2 regions of the Nocardia sp. NPDC060259 genome follow, and region 2 is predicted to be linked to the other one. Evidence: riboswitches for the same ligand, from Rfam matches in the RefSeq annotation. Region 2 holds a riboswitch; the other holds the start of a gene.
The links. Region 2 has a riboswitch for thiamine pyrophosphate ahead of thiC (phosphomethylpyrimidine synthase ThiC). Riboswitches for the same ligand answer to the same signal wherever they lie in the genome.
Positions count from the first base shown of each region.

Region 1: it holds a riboswitch for thiamine pyrophosphate, as region 2 does, so the genes downstream of both, ACFWF2_RS00515 (TenA family protein) here and thiC (phosphomethylpyrimidine synthase ThiC) in region 2, are expected to answer to the same signal.

Region 1 is NZ_JBHXAY010000001.1:88,964-96,783, forward strand. It holds gene ACFWF2_RS00485 (energy-coupling factor ABC transporter ATP-binding protein) at 38-757, opposite strand; gene cbiQ (cobalt ECF transporter T component CbiQ) at 754-1,515, opposite strand; gene ACFWF2_RS00495 (PDGLE domain-containing protein) at 1,519-1,905, opposite strand; partial or broken gene ACFWF2_RS00500 (energy-coupling factor ABC transporter permease) at 1,927-2,613, opposite strand; gene ACFWF2_RS00505 (low affinity iron permease family protein) at 2,718-3,116, shown strand; gene gndA (NADP-dependent phosphogluconate dehydrogenase) at 3,313-4,758, opposite strand; TPP riboswitch at 4,925-5,021, shown strand; gene ACFWF2_RS00515 (TenA family protein) at 5,012-5,719, shown strand; gene ACFWF2_RS00520 (ABC transporter substrate-binding protein) at 5,716-6,738, shown strand; gene ACFWF2_RS00525 (ABC transporter permease) at 6,716-7,567, shown strand; gene ACFWF2_RS00530 (ABC transporter ATP-binding protein) at 7,560-7,820, shown strand, end outside.
Region 2 is NZ_JBHXAY010000005.1:30,911-38,730, reverse strand. It holds gene ACFWF2_RS03785 (exodeoxyribonuclease III) at 1-648, shown strand, start outside; gene ACFWF2_RS03780 (homogentisate 1,2-dioxygenase) at 723-1,925, shown strand; gene fahA (fumarylacetoacetase) at 1,922-3,109, shown strand; gene ACFWF2_RS03770 (hypothetical protein) at 3,194-3,385, shown strand; gene ACFWF2_RS03765 (MMPL family transporter) at 3,524-5,788, shown strand; TPP riboswitch at 5,862-5,992, shown strand; gene thiC (phosphomethylpyrimidine synthase ThiC) at 5,984-7,633, shown strand.

The DNA of each region.
Region 1 (7,820 bases), on a different contig from region 2:
TACTCCTCGGCAACCCGCCGACGCGATGGCCGAACGCTCAGCTGAGACGGTGTGCGGCGAGCAGGTCCGCATCGCCGAGGATGTCGGCGGTGGGTCCGTTGGCGACGACCTCGCCCGCGTCGAGGATGACGACCCGATCGCAGATCCGTTGCGCGTAGGGCAGATCATGGGTCACCACGAGCATGGTGGTGGGCAGCGACAGCAGGATCTCGGCCAGCTCGCGGCGTGCCACCGGATCGAGGTTGGCGGCCGGTTCGTCGAGCACGAGGACCTCGGGCCTGCACGACAGCACCGTCGCCAGCGCGGCGCGCCGGCGTTCCCCGAGCGACAGGTGCGCCGGTGAGCGCCCGGCCCGATCCGTCATCCCCACCGCGTCGAGAGCCTCGCGCACGCGTTCGGCGAGAGCCTCGCCGCGGACGCCGAAATTGGCGGGCCCGAATGCGACGTCCTGTTCCACGGTCGGCATGAACAGCTGGTCGTCGGGGTCCTGGAACACCACCCCGACCCGTTGCCGGATGGCGCGGACACTGTCGCGGTCCAGCCGCACATCGCCGATGTGGATCTGCCCCGAGGCGGCGGTGAGCGCCCCGTTCAGGTGCAGCATCAGCGTGGACTTGCCTGCCCCGTTGGGCCCGAGGACCGCCACCCGCTCCCCCGGCGCGATCTGCAGGTTCACCCCGTTCAGCGCGCCGGTCCCGTCGGGATAGGCGAAGGTCAGATCGACCACACGCACCGCGGGTGTCGTCGGTTCGGTCACCGCACCATCCAAGCACCGGCGCAGACAGCGATCGCGGCGGCCGCGGGCAGACAGCCGAGCAGCCATTGCCTGCCGGTGGCGGGCCGGGTGCCGACATCGGGTACGGCGCCGTCGAATCCGCGCGACAGCATCGCCAAATGGACCCGCTCGCCCCGTTCGTAGGATCGCAGGAACAGGGTGCCCGCGCCGCGTGCGGTCGCACCGGCTTGGCGCAGTGTGCGCGGGTCGTCGCCGCGCGAGATCCGCGCCAGCCGCATCCGCGCCGCCTCGGCCACCAGCACGTCGACGTAGCGCAGCATCAGCACCACGATCATGACGATCGTGCCAGGCACGCGTAGCCGCGTCAGCCCTTCGGGCAAGGCGCGCACGCTCGTCGTCGCGGCCAATGTCAGTGAGATACCCACGCCGATAGTGCCTTTCGCGATGATCCCCCACGCGGCGTAGAGACCGGTCACCGACAGCGACAGCCCGAGGACCTCGGTGCGGGGTTCCCCGGCGGCGAAGGGCAGCAGGATCGCCAGCACGACGAACGGCAACTCGATGAGCAGCCGTGGCGCGATCCAGCGCACCGGGATTCCCCACCATCGCCACAGCGCGACCAAGCCAAGGGCATAGCAGCCGAACGGCCACAACAACTCCCGCGGTGTCGCCACGACCGCGAACACCGCGACCACCGCGCAGACGATCTTCACCTCGGCCTGCGCCCGATGCGCCGGCGAATTCCCCACCAGATACAGCCGGTGGACCGGGCCGCTCACCTACTACGGCTCCGCGTTCGACCGCGCCGCGACATCACCAGCACGGACCGCCGGGCGCGTTGCGCTTCGCCCGATCCGGATCGTGCGGACCACCGCGAACAGCACGGCGAAGGCGGCCGCGACACCGACGATGCCCGCCAGACCGGCCAGATCGCTGTCACCGCCGATCGTGTAGTCCGCCAGCGGTGAACCGGCGAACCGGTGTTCCTCGGCGCTCTGGGCGATGCACTCACCATGCAGTTCCTCGGCGCCGTTCACCTCGACCGTGATGCACCCGCGCTGGGTGGTGGCGTCGAGCCCGTCGGGCTGTGAACTCGCGGCATAGGACAGCACGCCCGCGACGAGCACCGCGGCCGCGGCGAACGCCCACAGGAAACCGGTGAACGACAGCCGTGCGCGAGCGGGAGATGCTGCGGCGGAGCTTGATTCCGCCGCACGCAGGACATAGACCAGGTCCGGTCGTGCGTTCACCACGGCCACCACGGTGATCGCGGTGATGATGCCTTCACCGATCCCGATCAGCGCGTGGGTGACGAACATGTACCCCGCGACGGCACCGACCGTGGATCCCGCGGCGCCGCCGATCGCGTACTCGACGACGAAACCCATCGCGGCGCACAGGGTTCCGATGAGCGCGGCGACGAAGGCAACGATGCCCATGCCGGTATCGGTCCGCCGGCGAAGCAGCGCGACCCCGCCGCGGGCGACCAGATATCCCGCCCCGACACCGAGGAGGGCCATGTTGGTGATGTTGGTGCCGAGTGCGGTCAGCCCGCCGTCGGCGAACAGCAGCGCCTGGACGACCAGCACGATCGCCACGCACAACGCCCCGAGGTAGGGCCCGACCAGAATGGCGGCCAGCGCCCCGCCCAGCAGGTGCCCGCTCACGCCGGGCAGGATCGGGAAGTTCACCATCTGCACCGCGAAGATGAACGCGGCCACCAGCCCCGCCATCGGCGCCGCGCGCTCATCGAGTTCGGCCCGCGCTCGCCAGCCCGCGAACCCGAGCCCCACGGCCGCGATCCCCGCGAAGATCAGCGACGTCGGCGCATCGACGATCCCGTCGCTCATGTGCATTGCCACGATGCTGCCGTTCACCTCTCAGAACACTACGCCCTTTATCTGTCCAAGTGAACAGATAAAGGAATGTCCGGGGCGTCGGCAGTGATGCGACCCGAGTTCGAGGAGACTAGAATCCGGTGATGGAGCGCCGCACCGAAGCCGCGCGCAGCCGTCGTGTACGTGATCACCGATCGCCCTTCGACCGGTTCGTCGAGCAGGCCGAGCTGCGGGTGAGCCAGGCTCCGTTCTTCTTCCTCTGCGTCGCCATCGTCGCCGCGTGGCTGATCAGCTTGCCGTGGTGGACGGATCTCAAAACCTGGCAGGTCGCCATCCACACCGTCGCGAGCGTCTTCACCCTGCTGCTGGTGGTCCTCCTCGAAAACGCGGGCCGCCGCGCCAGCGAGACCGCCCAGGAGAAACTCAATGTCATCGCCGAGGCCCTGGCCACCCTCATGACCTCCTCAGCCTCCACCGACCCCGAACTCCACGCGGCCGCCGCCCGACTCCGAGAATCGGTCGGCCTCGAAGAGCGCCACTGACCAGGGCTCCGCAGTGGAATAGTCACGGCGGCAAGCTCACTCCCCGATCGGGCGGGATCGCGGCGAGTCCACCCCGGCCGCGCTGAGCACCTCCGGATACGAGAAACCCCCTCCGAACATGTCAGAGGGGGTGTGCCCGGCTGGGGATACCGAAGGGGTTTGCGATCCTATCCCCCGCCAGACTCGTATCCGGAGATCAGTCCGCGGTCACTTCGCTGCGGTCACCGCTCCACAGGGTGTGGAACTTGCCGTCGGCGTCGACGCGCTCGTAGGTGTGCGCGCCGAAGAAGTCGCGCTGGCCCTGGGTCAGGGCGGCGGGCAGGCGTTCGGCGCGCAGCGCGTCGTAGTAGGACAGCGAGGACGCGAACGCCGGGACCGGGATCCCGAGCAGGGTGGCGGTGGACACCACGCGCCGCCAGCTGTCGATCGCGGTCTCGATCGCCTGTCGGAAGTACGGCGCGAGGATCAAGCTCGGCAAGGCGGGGTCCTGCTCGTAGGCTTCCTTGATCCGGTTCAGGAACCGGGCGCGGATGATGCAGCCGCCGCGCCAGATCGTCGCCATATCACCCGGGCGCAGATCCCAGCCGTACTCGGCGCTGCCCGCGGCGATCTGATCGAAGCCCTGTGCGTAGGCGACCACCTTGGACGCGTACAGCGCCTGCCGGATGTCCTCGGTGAACTGCTCGACATCGGTGGGCTTGTCGGCGAGTGTGCCCGACGCGAGACCCACCGCGGCTTTGCGCTGGGCACGGGAACCGGACAGCGCCCTCGCGAAGACCGCCTCCGCGATGCCGGTCACCGGCACACCAAGATCGAGCGCGGACTTGACCGTCCAGCGGCCGGTGCCCTTCTGCTCGGCCGCGTCGACGATGACGTCGACCAGCGGCTCGCCGGTCTTCGCGTCGACCTGCGCGAGCACCTCGGCGGTGATCTCGACCAGGTAGCTCTCCAGGTCCCCGGAGTTCCACTGTGTGAACACGTCCGCGATCTGCCCGGCGTCGAGACCGAGCGCGTCCCGGAACAGGTGGTAGGCCTCGCCGATCAGCTGCATATCGGCGTATTCGATGCCGTTGTGCACCATCTTGACGAAGTGCCCGGAACCGTCGGGGCCGATGTGGGTGCAGCACGGCGTGCCGTCGACCTGCGCCGCGATGGACTCCAGCAACGGGCCCAGCGACTCGTAGGACTCCTTCGGTCCGCCCGGCATGATCGCCGGACCGTTGAGCGCGCCCTCCTCGCCGCCCGAGATGCCCGCCCCGACGAAGTTCAGGCCGCGCTCGCGCAGGGCGGCCTCGCGACGGATGGTGTCGGTGTAGAGGGCGTTGCCACCGTCGATGATGATGTCGCCCGGCTCCATCACGGCAGCCAGCTCCTCGATGACGGTGTCGGTTGCCTCGCCCGCCTTGACCATGATCAGCACCCGCCGCGGCTTCTCCAGCGCGGCGACGAACTCCTCGACGGTCTCGGTGCGGACGAAATCGCCGTCACCGCCGTGCTCGGCGAGCAGCGCGTCGGTCTTGGCCACGGAACGGTTGTGCAGCGCGACGGTATAGCCGTGCTTGGCGAAGTTGCGGGCGATGTTGCTGCCCATCACGGCCAGGCCGGTGACACCGATGTGTGCACGCGCGGTAGAGGTCGACATTGATCAGCTCTCTTTGTTCGGCGGGTCCGACGGGTGCGGAAGACGGCTTCCTTGGCAGCCAAGTTACTTGGCACCGATCCGCGGCCGAACACTTACCACCGTCACCGGGGGTCTGGACGGAACCGGGCGTAGTCCGCGTGTCGGCGGTCGCTGCTAGTGTCGGTCGAGTTCTGACACGGGGTGCCTCGCGACCGCGAGGCTGAGAACAGACCCGCTGAACCTGTTCAGGTAATGCTGACGAAGGGATGTCACGGTGTTGCGCGCCCACACCACAAATACCGACCTGTTCACCGATCACCTCTGGGACCGGACCAAAGTCCTGCGGAGTGCGATCGACGACCTGGAATTCCTGCGGCACCTCGGCGAGGGCACGTTGCCGCTCGAGGTGTTCCGCACCTACATCGAGCAGGATTCGCTGTATCTCACCGGGTACTCGAAGGCACTGGCGATTCTCGCCGCCAAGTCGCCGGACCCGCAGACCGCGGCCTTCTGGGCGACCTCGTCCGCGAACGCCGCCGCTGTCGAGTCGGCCATGCACGAGCAGCTGCTCACCGGTGGCGTGCTGCCCCCGCGGCAGGGTGAGCCGGAGCATTCGCAGACCTGCCTGGCCTACGTCTCCTACCTGATCGCGGCCGCCGCGACCGAGTCCTACGCCGTCGCCGCGGCAGCCGCGCTGCCCTGCTTCTGGATCTATGCCGAAGTGGGACGCGACCTGGCCGAGAGCGCCGCGAAGGTGATCGCCGCCGACCCCACACACCCGTACGCCCAGTGGGTCACCACCTACGGCGCGGCGGAGTTCCAGCAGTCCGCGGCCACGGCTCGAACGCTGGTCGATGCCGCCGCCGAGGCGGCGGGCGAGCAGGAGCGCGCGGCGATGGAGAAGGCGTTCGTCGCCGCCGTGCGCTACGAGTTGATGTTCTGGGACACTGCCCTGCATCCGCAGCCCTGGCCCGCCGCATGACCGGGCGTCTGCGCCGCGCGATCGCGGTCCTGGCCACCACCGTCGCGGCCGTGTCGCTGCTCACCGCCTGCGGTTCGGGCGGCGGCTCCGACAACACCATCCGGTTCGCGCTGGACTGGACACCGAACACCAACCACGTCGGGCTCTACGTCGCGTTGCAGCGCGGCTATTTCACCGACGCGGGTCTGGACGTGCAGGTCCTGCCGTACAACAACACCTCCGTCGACACGGTGATCGATGCCGGCAACGCGGAGTTCGGGATCAGCACCCACAACTCGTCGACCTTCGCCCGCGCGTCGGGTGCGCGGGTCAAGTCGGTGCTCGCCCCGCTGCAGCACTGGGCGACGGGGATCGGCGTGCGCGCCGATCGCGCCGACCTCGCGAGCCCGAAGAACCTCGACGGCAAGACCTACGCCGGTTTCGGCGACCCGGGCGAGAAGGAAGCCCTCCAGCAGGTCATCCGCAACGACGGTGGCACCGGCGATTTCACCTCGGTGATGCTGGGTTCGTCGGCCTACGAAGCGGTCTACTCCGGCAAGGCCGACTTCACCGTCTCGTATCTGGCGTGGGAAGGGATCGAGGCCGAACACCACGGCACCCCGATGCGCTACTTCCGGTACACGGACTTCGGTTTCCCGGACGCCTACGCGATCGTGGTCGACGGCAACGAGGGCTGGCTGGCCCAGAACCCGGACCGCGCCGCGAAATTCGTGCAGGCGCTGCAACGCGGCTACCAGTTCGCCGCGGACAATCCGGACGCGGCGGCCCAGGATCTCATCGACGCCAATCCGGGCGCGTTCACCGACGAAAAACTGGTCTTCGAGAGCCAGCGCATGCTGGCCGAGCAGTTCATGAAGAACGCCGCGGGCAAGGTGGGCCTCCAGACGGTGGAGCAGTGGTCGGCGAATTCCGGCTTCCTGTACCGGGGTGGCCTGCTGACCGGCCCCGACGGGAAGCCGCTGACCACCGAACCCGACTGGTCGACTTATTTCACCAATGAGTACCTCGCCACCCCGTGAGCGGTCCGTAGCCGCGTCACCGCCGGTCCCCGCCGACGGTGACGGCGGGGCGGCTCGCTGGGCCGGGATCCGGTGGGCGGTGCCGTCGTTGGTCACGGTGGTGGTCCTCGTCGCGATCTGGCAGGTCTACGTCACGAGCAGTGGCGTCCGTCCGCAGGTGCTGCCGTCGCCACTGCGGGTCGTCCAGCAGGGGTGGGCACACCGCGACGAGATCGGTTCGCACGCGGCCGCCACCTTGCAGGTGACGGTGGTCGGGTTCGCGGTGTCGCTGACGCTGGCGTGGGTGCTGGCGGTGATCGTGGACTTCTCGCCCTGGCTGCGGCGTGCGCTGGTGCCGCTGTTCGTCGCGTCGCAGACCGTGCCGATCGTCGCGATCGCACCGTTGATGATCATCTGGTTCGGGTTCGGTCTGCTGCCGAAGATCCTGGTGGTCGCGCTGGTCACCTTCTTCCCCATGGCTATCGGCCTGATCGAGGGATTCGCCGCGGCCGACCGTGACGCGGGCGCGCTGCTGCGGAGCATGGGCGCCTCGCGGCTGCAGGAGTTCCGCTACGTGCGCCTGCCGTCCGCGCTGCCGCGGTTCTTCACGGCGCTACGGATCGCGATCACCTACGCGGTCGTCGGTGCGGTGTTCGCCGAATATGTCGGCGCGAGCGCCGGACTCGGCATCTATATGAGCCTGCAGAAGAATTCGTTCCGCACCGACCTGGTATTGGCGGCGGTGCTGGTCACGGCACTGCTGAGTATCACGCTGTACCTGTCGACGTTCGCGATCGAACGCCTCGTCGCGCCGTGGTCGCGCGCGCAGAACAGGAGCCGACATGACTGACACCGGGGGCGACCGAATCGTCGTCGACCATCTGACCAAGTCGTTTCCGCAGCCCGGTCGGCGCAGCCCGGACCTCGAGGTGCTGGGCGGGGTGTCGTTCACGGTCCGATCGGGCGAGTTCGTCACCGTCATCGGGCCGAGTGGTTGCGGCAAGAGCACCGTGTTCAACATGCTGGCCGGACTCGAATCCCCCGATTCCGGCAGCGTCGGCTTCCGCGCGGCCGACGGCGAGGACACCGCATCGCACTGCGCC
Region 2 (7,820 bases):
GTCGGGCTCAATCAGTGGAACGGTGTCGCCATCGTGTCCAGGGTCGGCCTCACCGACGTCGAGGTGGCGTTCCCGCACCAGCCCGGTTTCGACAAGAACGCGGGCGACTCGCTGATCGAGTCGCCGGTGGTCGAGGCGAGGGCGATCGGCGCGACCTGCGGCGGAGTGCGGGTGTGGAGCCTGTACGTGCCCAACGGCCGCGCGCTCGCCGACCCGCACTACGCCTACAAACTGAACTGGCTGTCGACCTTGCGTGAGCAGGCGACCGGCTGGCTGGCCGACGATCCGGCGGCGAAGATCGCCCTGGTCGGCGACTGGAATATCGCGCCGACCGACGACGATGTGTGGTCGCCGGAGTTCTTCGAAGGCAAGACCCACACCTCGGAGCCCGAGCGCGCCGCGTTCCAGAGCATGCTCGACACCGGCTTCCGCGATGTGATGCGCCCGTTCGCCCCGGGACCCGGCGTCTACACCTACTGGGACTACACCCAGCTGCGTTTCCCCCGCAAGGAGGGCATGCGCATCGACTTCATCCTCGCCTCCCCCGCCCTCGCCGACACGGTCAAGGACGCCTCGGTCGACCGGGACGAGCGCAAGGGCAAGGGCGCCAGCGACCACGCCCCGGTCATCGCGGAGTTCACCGACTGACCCGGCTCCCGCGCCGTGAGCGGTACCGTGGATGACAGGACCATCCGGCCTGCGACGTAGCGGGAGGTGTGCTTGTGGCGTTTTATCGGCAGATCGGCGCGGTGCCACCGAAGCGGCATACGCAGCATCGGGACGAGCGCGGCAACCTCTATTACGAGGAGCTGATGGGCGAGGAGGGGTTCTCCGGTGACTCCTCGCTGCTCTACCACCGTGGCCTGCCACCCGCGATCGTCGATGCGGCTGTGTGGGAACTGCCCGATCAGTCACTGACGCCGAATCATCCACTGCGCCATCGGCACCTGCGTCTTCCCGATCTCTTCCCCGGTGATATGCCCGCCACGACCGACCCGGTGACCGGCCGCAGGCTGCTGCTCGGCAATGCCGATGTGCGGATCTCGTATGTGGTCGCCAAGGGGGCGTCCCCGCTGTACCGCAATGCCATCGGCGACGAGCTGGTGTACGTGGAATCCGGTGCGGCCGTGGTGGAGAGCGTGTTCGGCGCCGTGCCGGTCAAGCAAGGCGATCAGGTGATCATGCCGCGCGCGACCACCCATCGCTGGCTGCCGACGGGTGAGGAACCGTTGCGCGCGTATGTGATCGAGGCGTCGAGCCACATCACGCCGCCCAAGCGGTATCTCTCGAAATTCGGTCAGCTGCTGGAGAATTCGCCGTACTGCGAGCGGGACCTGCACGGCCCGTCCGAACCACTGCTCGCCGAGGGCACCGAGGTGGAGGTGCTGGTCAAGCACCGGCCTGGAACCGAAGTGGTCGGCACCAGGCTGACCTATGCCACGCACCCGTTCGATGTGGTCGGCTGGGACGGCTGCCTGTACCCGTACACCTTCGATATCGCCGACTTCGAACCGATCACCGGCCGGGTCCATCAGCCGCCGCCGGCGCATCAGGCGTTCGAGGGCATCAACTTCGTCGTCTGCAATTTCGTGCCGCGCAAGGTGGACTACCACCCGCTGTCGATTCCGGTGCCGTACTACCACTCCAATGTGGATTCCGACGAGATCATGTTCTATTGCGGCGGAAACTACGAGGCGCGCAGGGGTTCCGGGATCACCCAGGGTTCGGTGTCGGTGCATCCGGGCGGCTATGCGCACGGCCCGCAGCCGGGCGCCTACGAGCGCAGTATCGGCGCGGAATTCTTCGACGAGCTGGCGGTGATGGTCGATACCTTCCGGCCGCTGCAACTCGGGGAGGGCGCGCTGGCCTGCGAGGATCCCGCGTATGCCTGGACCTGGTCCGGGCGAGGGCCGGGGCTGCGATGAGCGCCCGGCTGCTGCGCGTCGACGTGCACCCGGACTCGCTGTTCGGGCCGGAGAACATGCCGTACGGGGTCTTCGCGCCGCCGGAAGGTGAGTTCCGGGTCGGGGTCAGACTGGGCAATACCGTGCTGGATCTGGTTGTGCTGCTCGGTGATCCGATCTTCGCCCGACCGGATCTCAATGCCTTCCTCGCCGCCGGGCCCGCCCGCTGGCGCACGGTGCGTGACCGCTTGCGCGAGCTCGCCGAGACCGAACTGCCGGTCGACGCGCTACATCCCGTCGACGCGGTCGACCTGGCGCTGCCGGTACGGATCGGCGACTACGTCGACTTCTACGCCAGTATCGACCACGCCACGAACCTGGGCAGGCTCTTCCGGCCGGATAGCGAACCGCTGCTGCCTAATTGGCGGCATCTGCCCGTGGGATATCACGGCCGCGCGGGGACGGTCGTCGTGTCGGAGACACCGGTGGTCCGGCCCCGGGGACAGCGCCGCACCGATTCCGGCGCACCGGAATTCGGGCCTTCGCAACGGCTCGATATCGAAGCCGAGCTGGGTTTCGTGGTCGGCACCGGCTCGCCGCTCGGTGTTCCGGTGGGTGTCGACGAGTTCGCCGAGCACGTCTTCGGTGTCGCCCTGGTCAACGACTGGTCGGCCCGCGACATCCAGGCCTGGGAGTACCAGCCGCTCGGCCCGTTCCTCGGCAAGTCGTTCAGCACCTCGATCTCCGCCTGGATCACCCCGCTCGCCGCGCTGGCCGACGCCCGGATTCCCCTGCCCGCGCAGTCGCCGGAACCACTCCCCTACCTGCGCGGCACCGAAAACCACGGCCTCGACATCAATCTGACCGTCAGCTGGAACGGCGAAGTCGTTGCGCACCCGCCCTATTCGCGCATGTACTGGTCCCCAGCGCAGATGCTCGCCCACCTCACCGCCAACGGCGCCTCGATCCGCCCCGGCGATCTCTACGCCTCCGGCACCATCTCCGGCCCCGAACCCACCCAGCGGGGTTCGTTCATCGAGCTGTCCTGGGGCGGAACGCAACCCGTCACCGTGCGCGGCGAATCCCGTACCTTCCTGGCCGACGGTGACGAGGTGACGATCACCGCCACCGCCCCCGGCACGGCGGGCCGCCGCATCGGCCTCGGCCACGTCAGTGGACGAATCCTGCCCGCCCGCAACACTTGATGCCACCGGAACTCGGGTCTGCCGCGGCCACCGCACCTATCGATACCGTGACCGCGTCCGAACAACGCATCCGGAGGTACATCCATGAAATCCACCATCACCGCCGTGGCAGGTCTCGCCCTCATCGGCCTCGTTCAGCTGCCGTTGGCGGCGCCGGCGGCAGCGGCAACATGCGGTCCCTATCCCGTGCCCTGCGCACCCAGTTCCTCGGAGCAGATCTCGGACGTCTTCGCCCTGCTGCGGCAGGCCCTGTTCGGCGGTTCGTCCACGCCGTAGCGAGCAGCGGAATCCACTCGGCAACCGCCCAGGGGCGGAGATGGTAGTGGTCCATCCTCCACCTTGGGGTGGTATCGGGCAAAATTCATTGCGGGATACGGTGACTTTCGACGATCCCTAGCAGAGAGCCCCCCGACGATGTTGACGAGAATCGCCCGCGCCGCCGTGGGCCGACCACGACTGGTGGTCACGGTCGCACTGTTGCTGATGATCCTGTGTGGCGCGATCGGCGCCACCGTGCACTCGCATATGAAATCGGGCGGATTCGTCACCGAGGATCTTGATTCGGTGCAGGCGAGCCAGTACCTGAGCGAGCACTTCCCCGGCTCAGAGCCGAACTACGTCCTGCTCGTGACCGCCGAGGACGGCGCCGATTCGCCCGCGGCCCGCGCCGCCGCCGATACCGCGATCGCCCAGCTGCGGAAAGATCCCGAGATCGTCAGCGGTGTGCAGTCGTACTGGACCTCGCGCCCCGATCTGAAGCAGGCCCTGCGCAGCAAGGACGGCAAGCGAGCGCTCATCCTGGCCACCATCGAGGGCGACGACGCGGAGCTGCCGCTGCGCGCGGCCGAGCTCAGCGAACAAGTGCGGGTCGCGGGCGGGCCGGTGACGATCGAGGCGGGCGGTCTCGCCGCGTCGTTCTCCGATATCAACACCCAGATCAGCAAGGATCTGGTGATCGCCGAGGCCGTCGCCATCCCGGTGACCGGTCTGCTGCTGGCGCTGGTGTTCGGCAGTGTCGTGGCCGCGGCGCTGCCCATCGCGATCGGCCTGTTCGCGATCGCGGCGGCGCTGGGCATCCTGCGGGTGCTGACCGCGGTCACCGATGTGTCGATCTTCGCGCTGAACATGACCACCGCGCTCGGCCTCGCGCTGGCGATCGACTACAGCCTGTTCATCGTCAGCCGGTATCGCGAGGAACTGACCGCGGGCGCCACCCCCACCGATGCGGTGATCCGGTCGATCCGCACCGCGGGCCGGACGGTGGTCTACTCGGCGCTGGTCGTCGCGCTGTCACTGTCGGCGCTGCTGGTGTTCCCGCAGTACTTCTTCAAGTCGTTCGCCTACGCGGGCATCGCGGTCGTCGCGGCCGCCACCGCCGCGGCCGTGATCGTGCTGCCCGCGCTGCTCATCCTGGTCGGACACCGGATCGATGCGATCGATCTGCGCGCACCGCTGCGCAAGCTGTTCCGGCTGGCGCCGCGCGCGGAGAAGCAGCCGCAGCAGACGTTCTGGTACCGCCTGGTCACCGCCGTGATGAAGCGGCCGCTGCCGATCGCGCTGGCGACCACCGCGTTCCTGCTGTTGCTCGGCTCGCCGTTCCTCGGGGTCCAGTTCGGCTACCCCGACGACCGCTCGCTGCCCACCGGCGTGGCCAGTCGCGAGGTCGGTGACGTGCTGCGCACCGAGTTCGACGCCGACATGGCGTCGAGCGCGACCATCGTGCTGCCCGAGTTCCGGGGCACCCCCGCCGACCTGGACGCCTACGCCCGCGAGCTGTCCACGGTGCCCGATGTGCCTGCCGTGCTCAGCAGCTCCGCCGTCTACCGCAACGGTTTGCGGGTGGCCGCCGGCGTGCCGGAGATGTCGGACCCGTCGGCGGGCGCGTACCTGTCGGTCGCGACCACGCTCGACCCGTACTCCGAGGCGGGCCGCACCCAGCTCGACGCTATGCGCGCCGTCCCGGCTCCGTCCGATGCGCTGGTCACCGGCCCGGCCGCCCTCAATCAGGACTCGGTCACCGCGATCACCGGCAAGCTGCCGCTGGCGGGCGCGCTGATCGCGATCACCACGCTGGTGCTGCTGTTCCTGTTCACCGGCAGTGTGGTGCTGCCGGTGAAGGCGCTGGCGCTGAACATCCTGTCGCTGGCCGCGACGTTCGGCGCGATGGTGTGGATCTTCCAGGAGGGGAACCTGTCGGGGCTGCTCGGCTTCACCTCCACCGGCACGCTCAACCTGGCCATGCCCATCCTCATGTTCAGCCTGGCCTTCGGCGCCTCCATGGACTACGAGGTGTTCCTGCTCTCCCGGATTCGCGAGGAATGGCTGGCCGGACCCAAGACCACCGAGGGCAATACCGAGGCCGTCGCCATGGGCGTGGCCCGCACCGGCCGCATCTTCACCGCCGCCGCGCTGCTGATGAGCATCGTGTTCCTCGGCGTGGCGACCTCCGGCGTGTCGATGATGAAGCTGTTCGGCCTCGGCTGCGCGCTGGCCGTGATCAGCGACGCCACCGTCATCCGCGGGCTGCTCGCGCCCGCGCTGATGCGGATGATGGGCACCTGGAACTGGTGGTCGCCCAAGCCACTGGTCAAGCTGCACAACAGGTTCGGGCTGCACGAGGCGGACGAGCCGGAGACCGGCAAGGTCGAGCAGCCCGTGCCGGCACCGGTCTCGGTCTGAGCTGTTCGCGGCCCGCCCCGGACTTCCCGGGCGGGTCGCGAACCACGGCAGGTATGGTCGGCCTCGAAAAATTTCACACGCCAACGGGGGCTCGCACCAGCGGGCTGAGAGGACGGCTAGCCCATTCGCACAGGGCGCTCAGGGCCGTCGACCGTATGAACCTGACCGGGTAATGCCGGCGTAGGGAGGAACATCATGGGCACAGCCACGCCTTCGAACGGGAGCACCGCTCCGGTCGACACCGTCACCACCGGGCCGATCCAGGGCAGCGTCAAGCACTACCAGGAGGTCGACGGCCTGCGCATTCCGGTGCGCCGGATCAACCTCACCAACGGCGACCATTTCGACGTCTTCGACACCTCCGGCCCGTACACCGACGACAACGCGGTGATCGACCTCGAGGCCGGTCTGCCGAAGCTGCGCGACGAGTGGGACAAGCCAGGCGTCGACGGCCCGCCCACCCAGCTCGCCTGGGCGCGCCAGGGCATCATCACCTCGGAAATGCGCTTCATCGCCGCTCGCGAGGGCGTCTCGCCGGAGCTGGTGCGTGACGAGGTCGCCGCCGGTCGCGCGGTGATCCCGGCCAACCACAAGCACCCGGAGCTGGAGCCGACCATCATCGGCAAGAAGTTCCTGGTCAAGATCAACGCGAATATCGGCAACTCGGCGGTGTCGTCGTCGATCGCCGAAGAGGTCGAGAAGATGGTGTGGGCCTCGCGCTGGGGCGCCGACACCATCATGGATCTGTCGACCGGCAAGAACATCCACGAGACCCGCGAGTGGATCCTGCGCAACTCCCCCGTCCCGATCGGCACCGTGCCGATCTACCAGGCGCTGGAGAAGGTGAACGGTGATCCGACCAAGCTCACCTGGGAGATGTACCGCGACACCGTGATCGAGCAGTGCGAGCAGGGTGTGGACTACATGACCGTGCACGCGGGCGTGCTGCTGCGCTACATCCCGCTGACCGCCAAGCGCGTCACCGGCATCGTCTCGCGCGGTGGTTCGATCATGGCCGCGTGGTGTCTGGCCCATCATCAGGAATCGTTCCTGTACACGCACTTCCGTGAGCTCTGCGAGATCCTCGCGAAGTACGACGTCACCTTCTCCCTTGGCGACGGCCTGCGTCCCGGCTCGATCGCCGACGCCAACGACGAGGCCCAGTTCGCCGAACTGCGCACCCTCGGCGAGCTCACCAAGATCGCGAAATCCTATGGCGTGCAGGTGATGATCGAGGGTCCCGGCCACGTGCCGATGCACAAGATCGTCGAGAACGTTCGCCTGGAGGAAGAGCTCTGCGAAGAGGCGCCGTTCTACACCCTGGGCCCGCTCGCCACCGATATCGCACCCGCCTACGACCACATCACCTCGGCCATCGGCGCCGCGATCATCGCCCAGGCGGGCACCGCGATGCTCTGCTACGTCACCCCCAAGGAACACCTCGGCCTGCCCAACCGCGACGACGTCAAGGTCGGCGTGATCACCTACAAGATCGCCGCCCACGCCGCCGACCTCGCCAAGGGCCACCCGCACGCCCAGGACCGCGACAACGAATTGTCCAAGGCGCGTTTCGAATTCCGCTGGCACGACCAGTTCGCGCTTTCGCTCGACCCGGACACCGCCCGCGAATACCACGACGAGACCCTGCCCGCCGAACCCGCCAAGACCGCCCACTTCTGCTCCATGTGCGGTCCCAAGTTCTGCTCCATGCGCATCTCCGCCGACGTGCGCGAATACGCCGAGAAGCAGGGGCTCACCGACGTCGCCGCCATCGAAGCGGGCATGGCCGAGAAGTCGGCCGAGTTCGCCGACCACGGCAGCCAGGTGTACCTGCCGGTCGTCTGACCCGACAGATCCCCGGGACCGGCACGGCTCTGCCGCGCCGGTCCCGGCTGTTTCCGGGGCTAGCATTGTCCCGACCCCGAAGCCCCCGGCTATTCCTGGCGCGGGTCCTACGGCACCGTCGGCATGAATCTGCTGGACCGCGACTGCCTGCTCGACGGTGTGAACGAGGCCGGTCTGTATTTCGGCG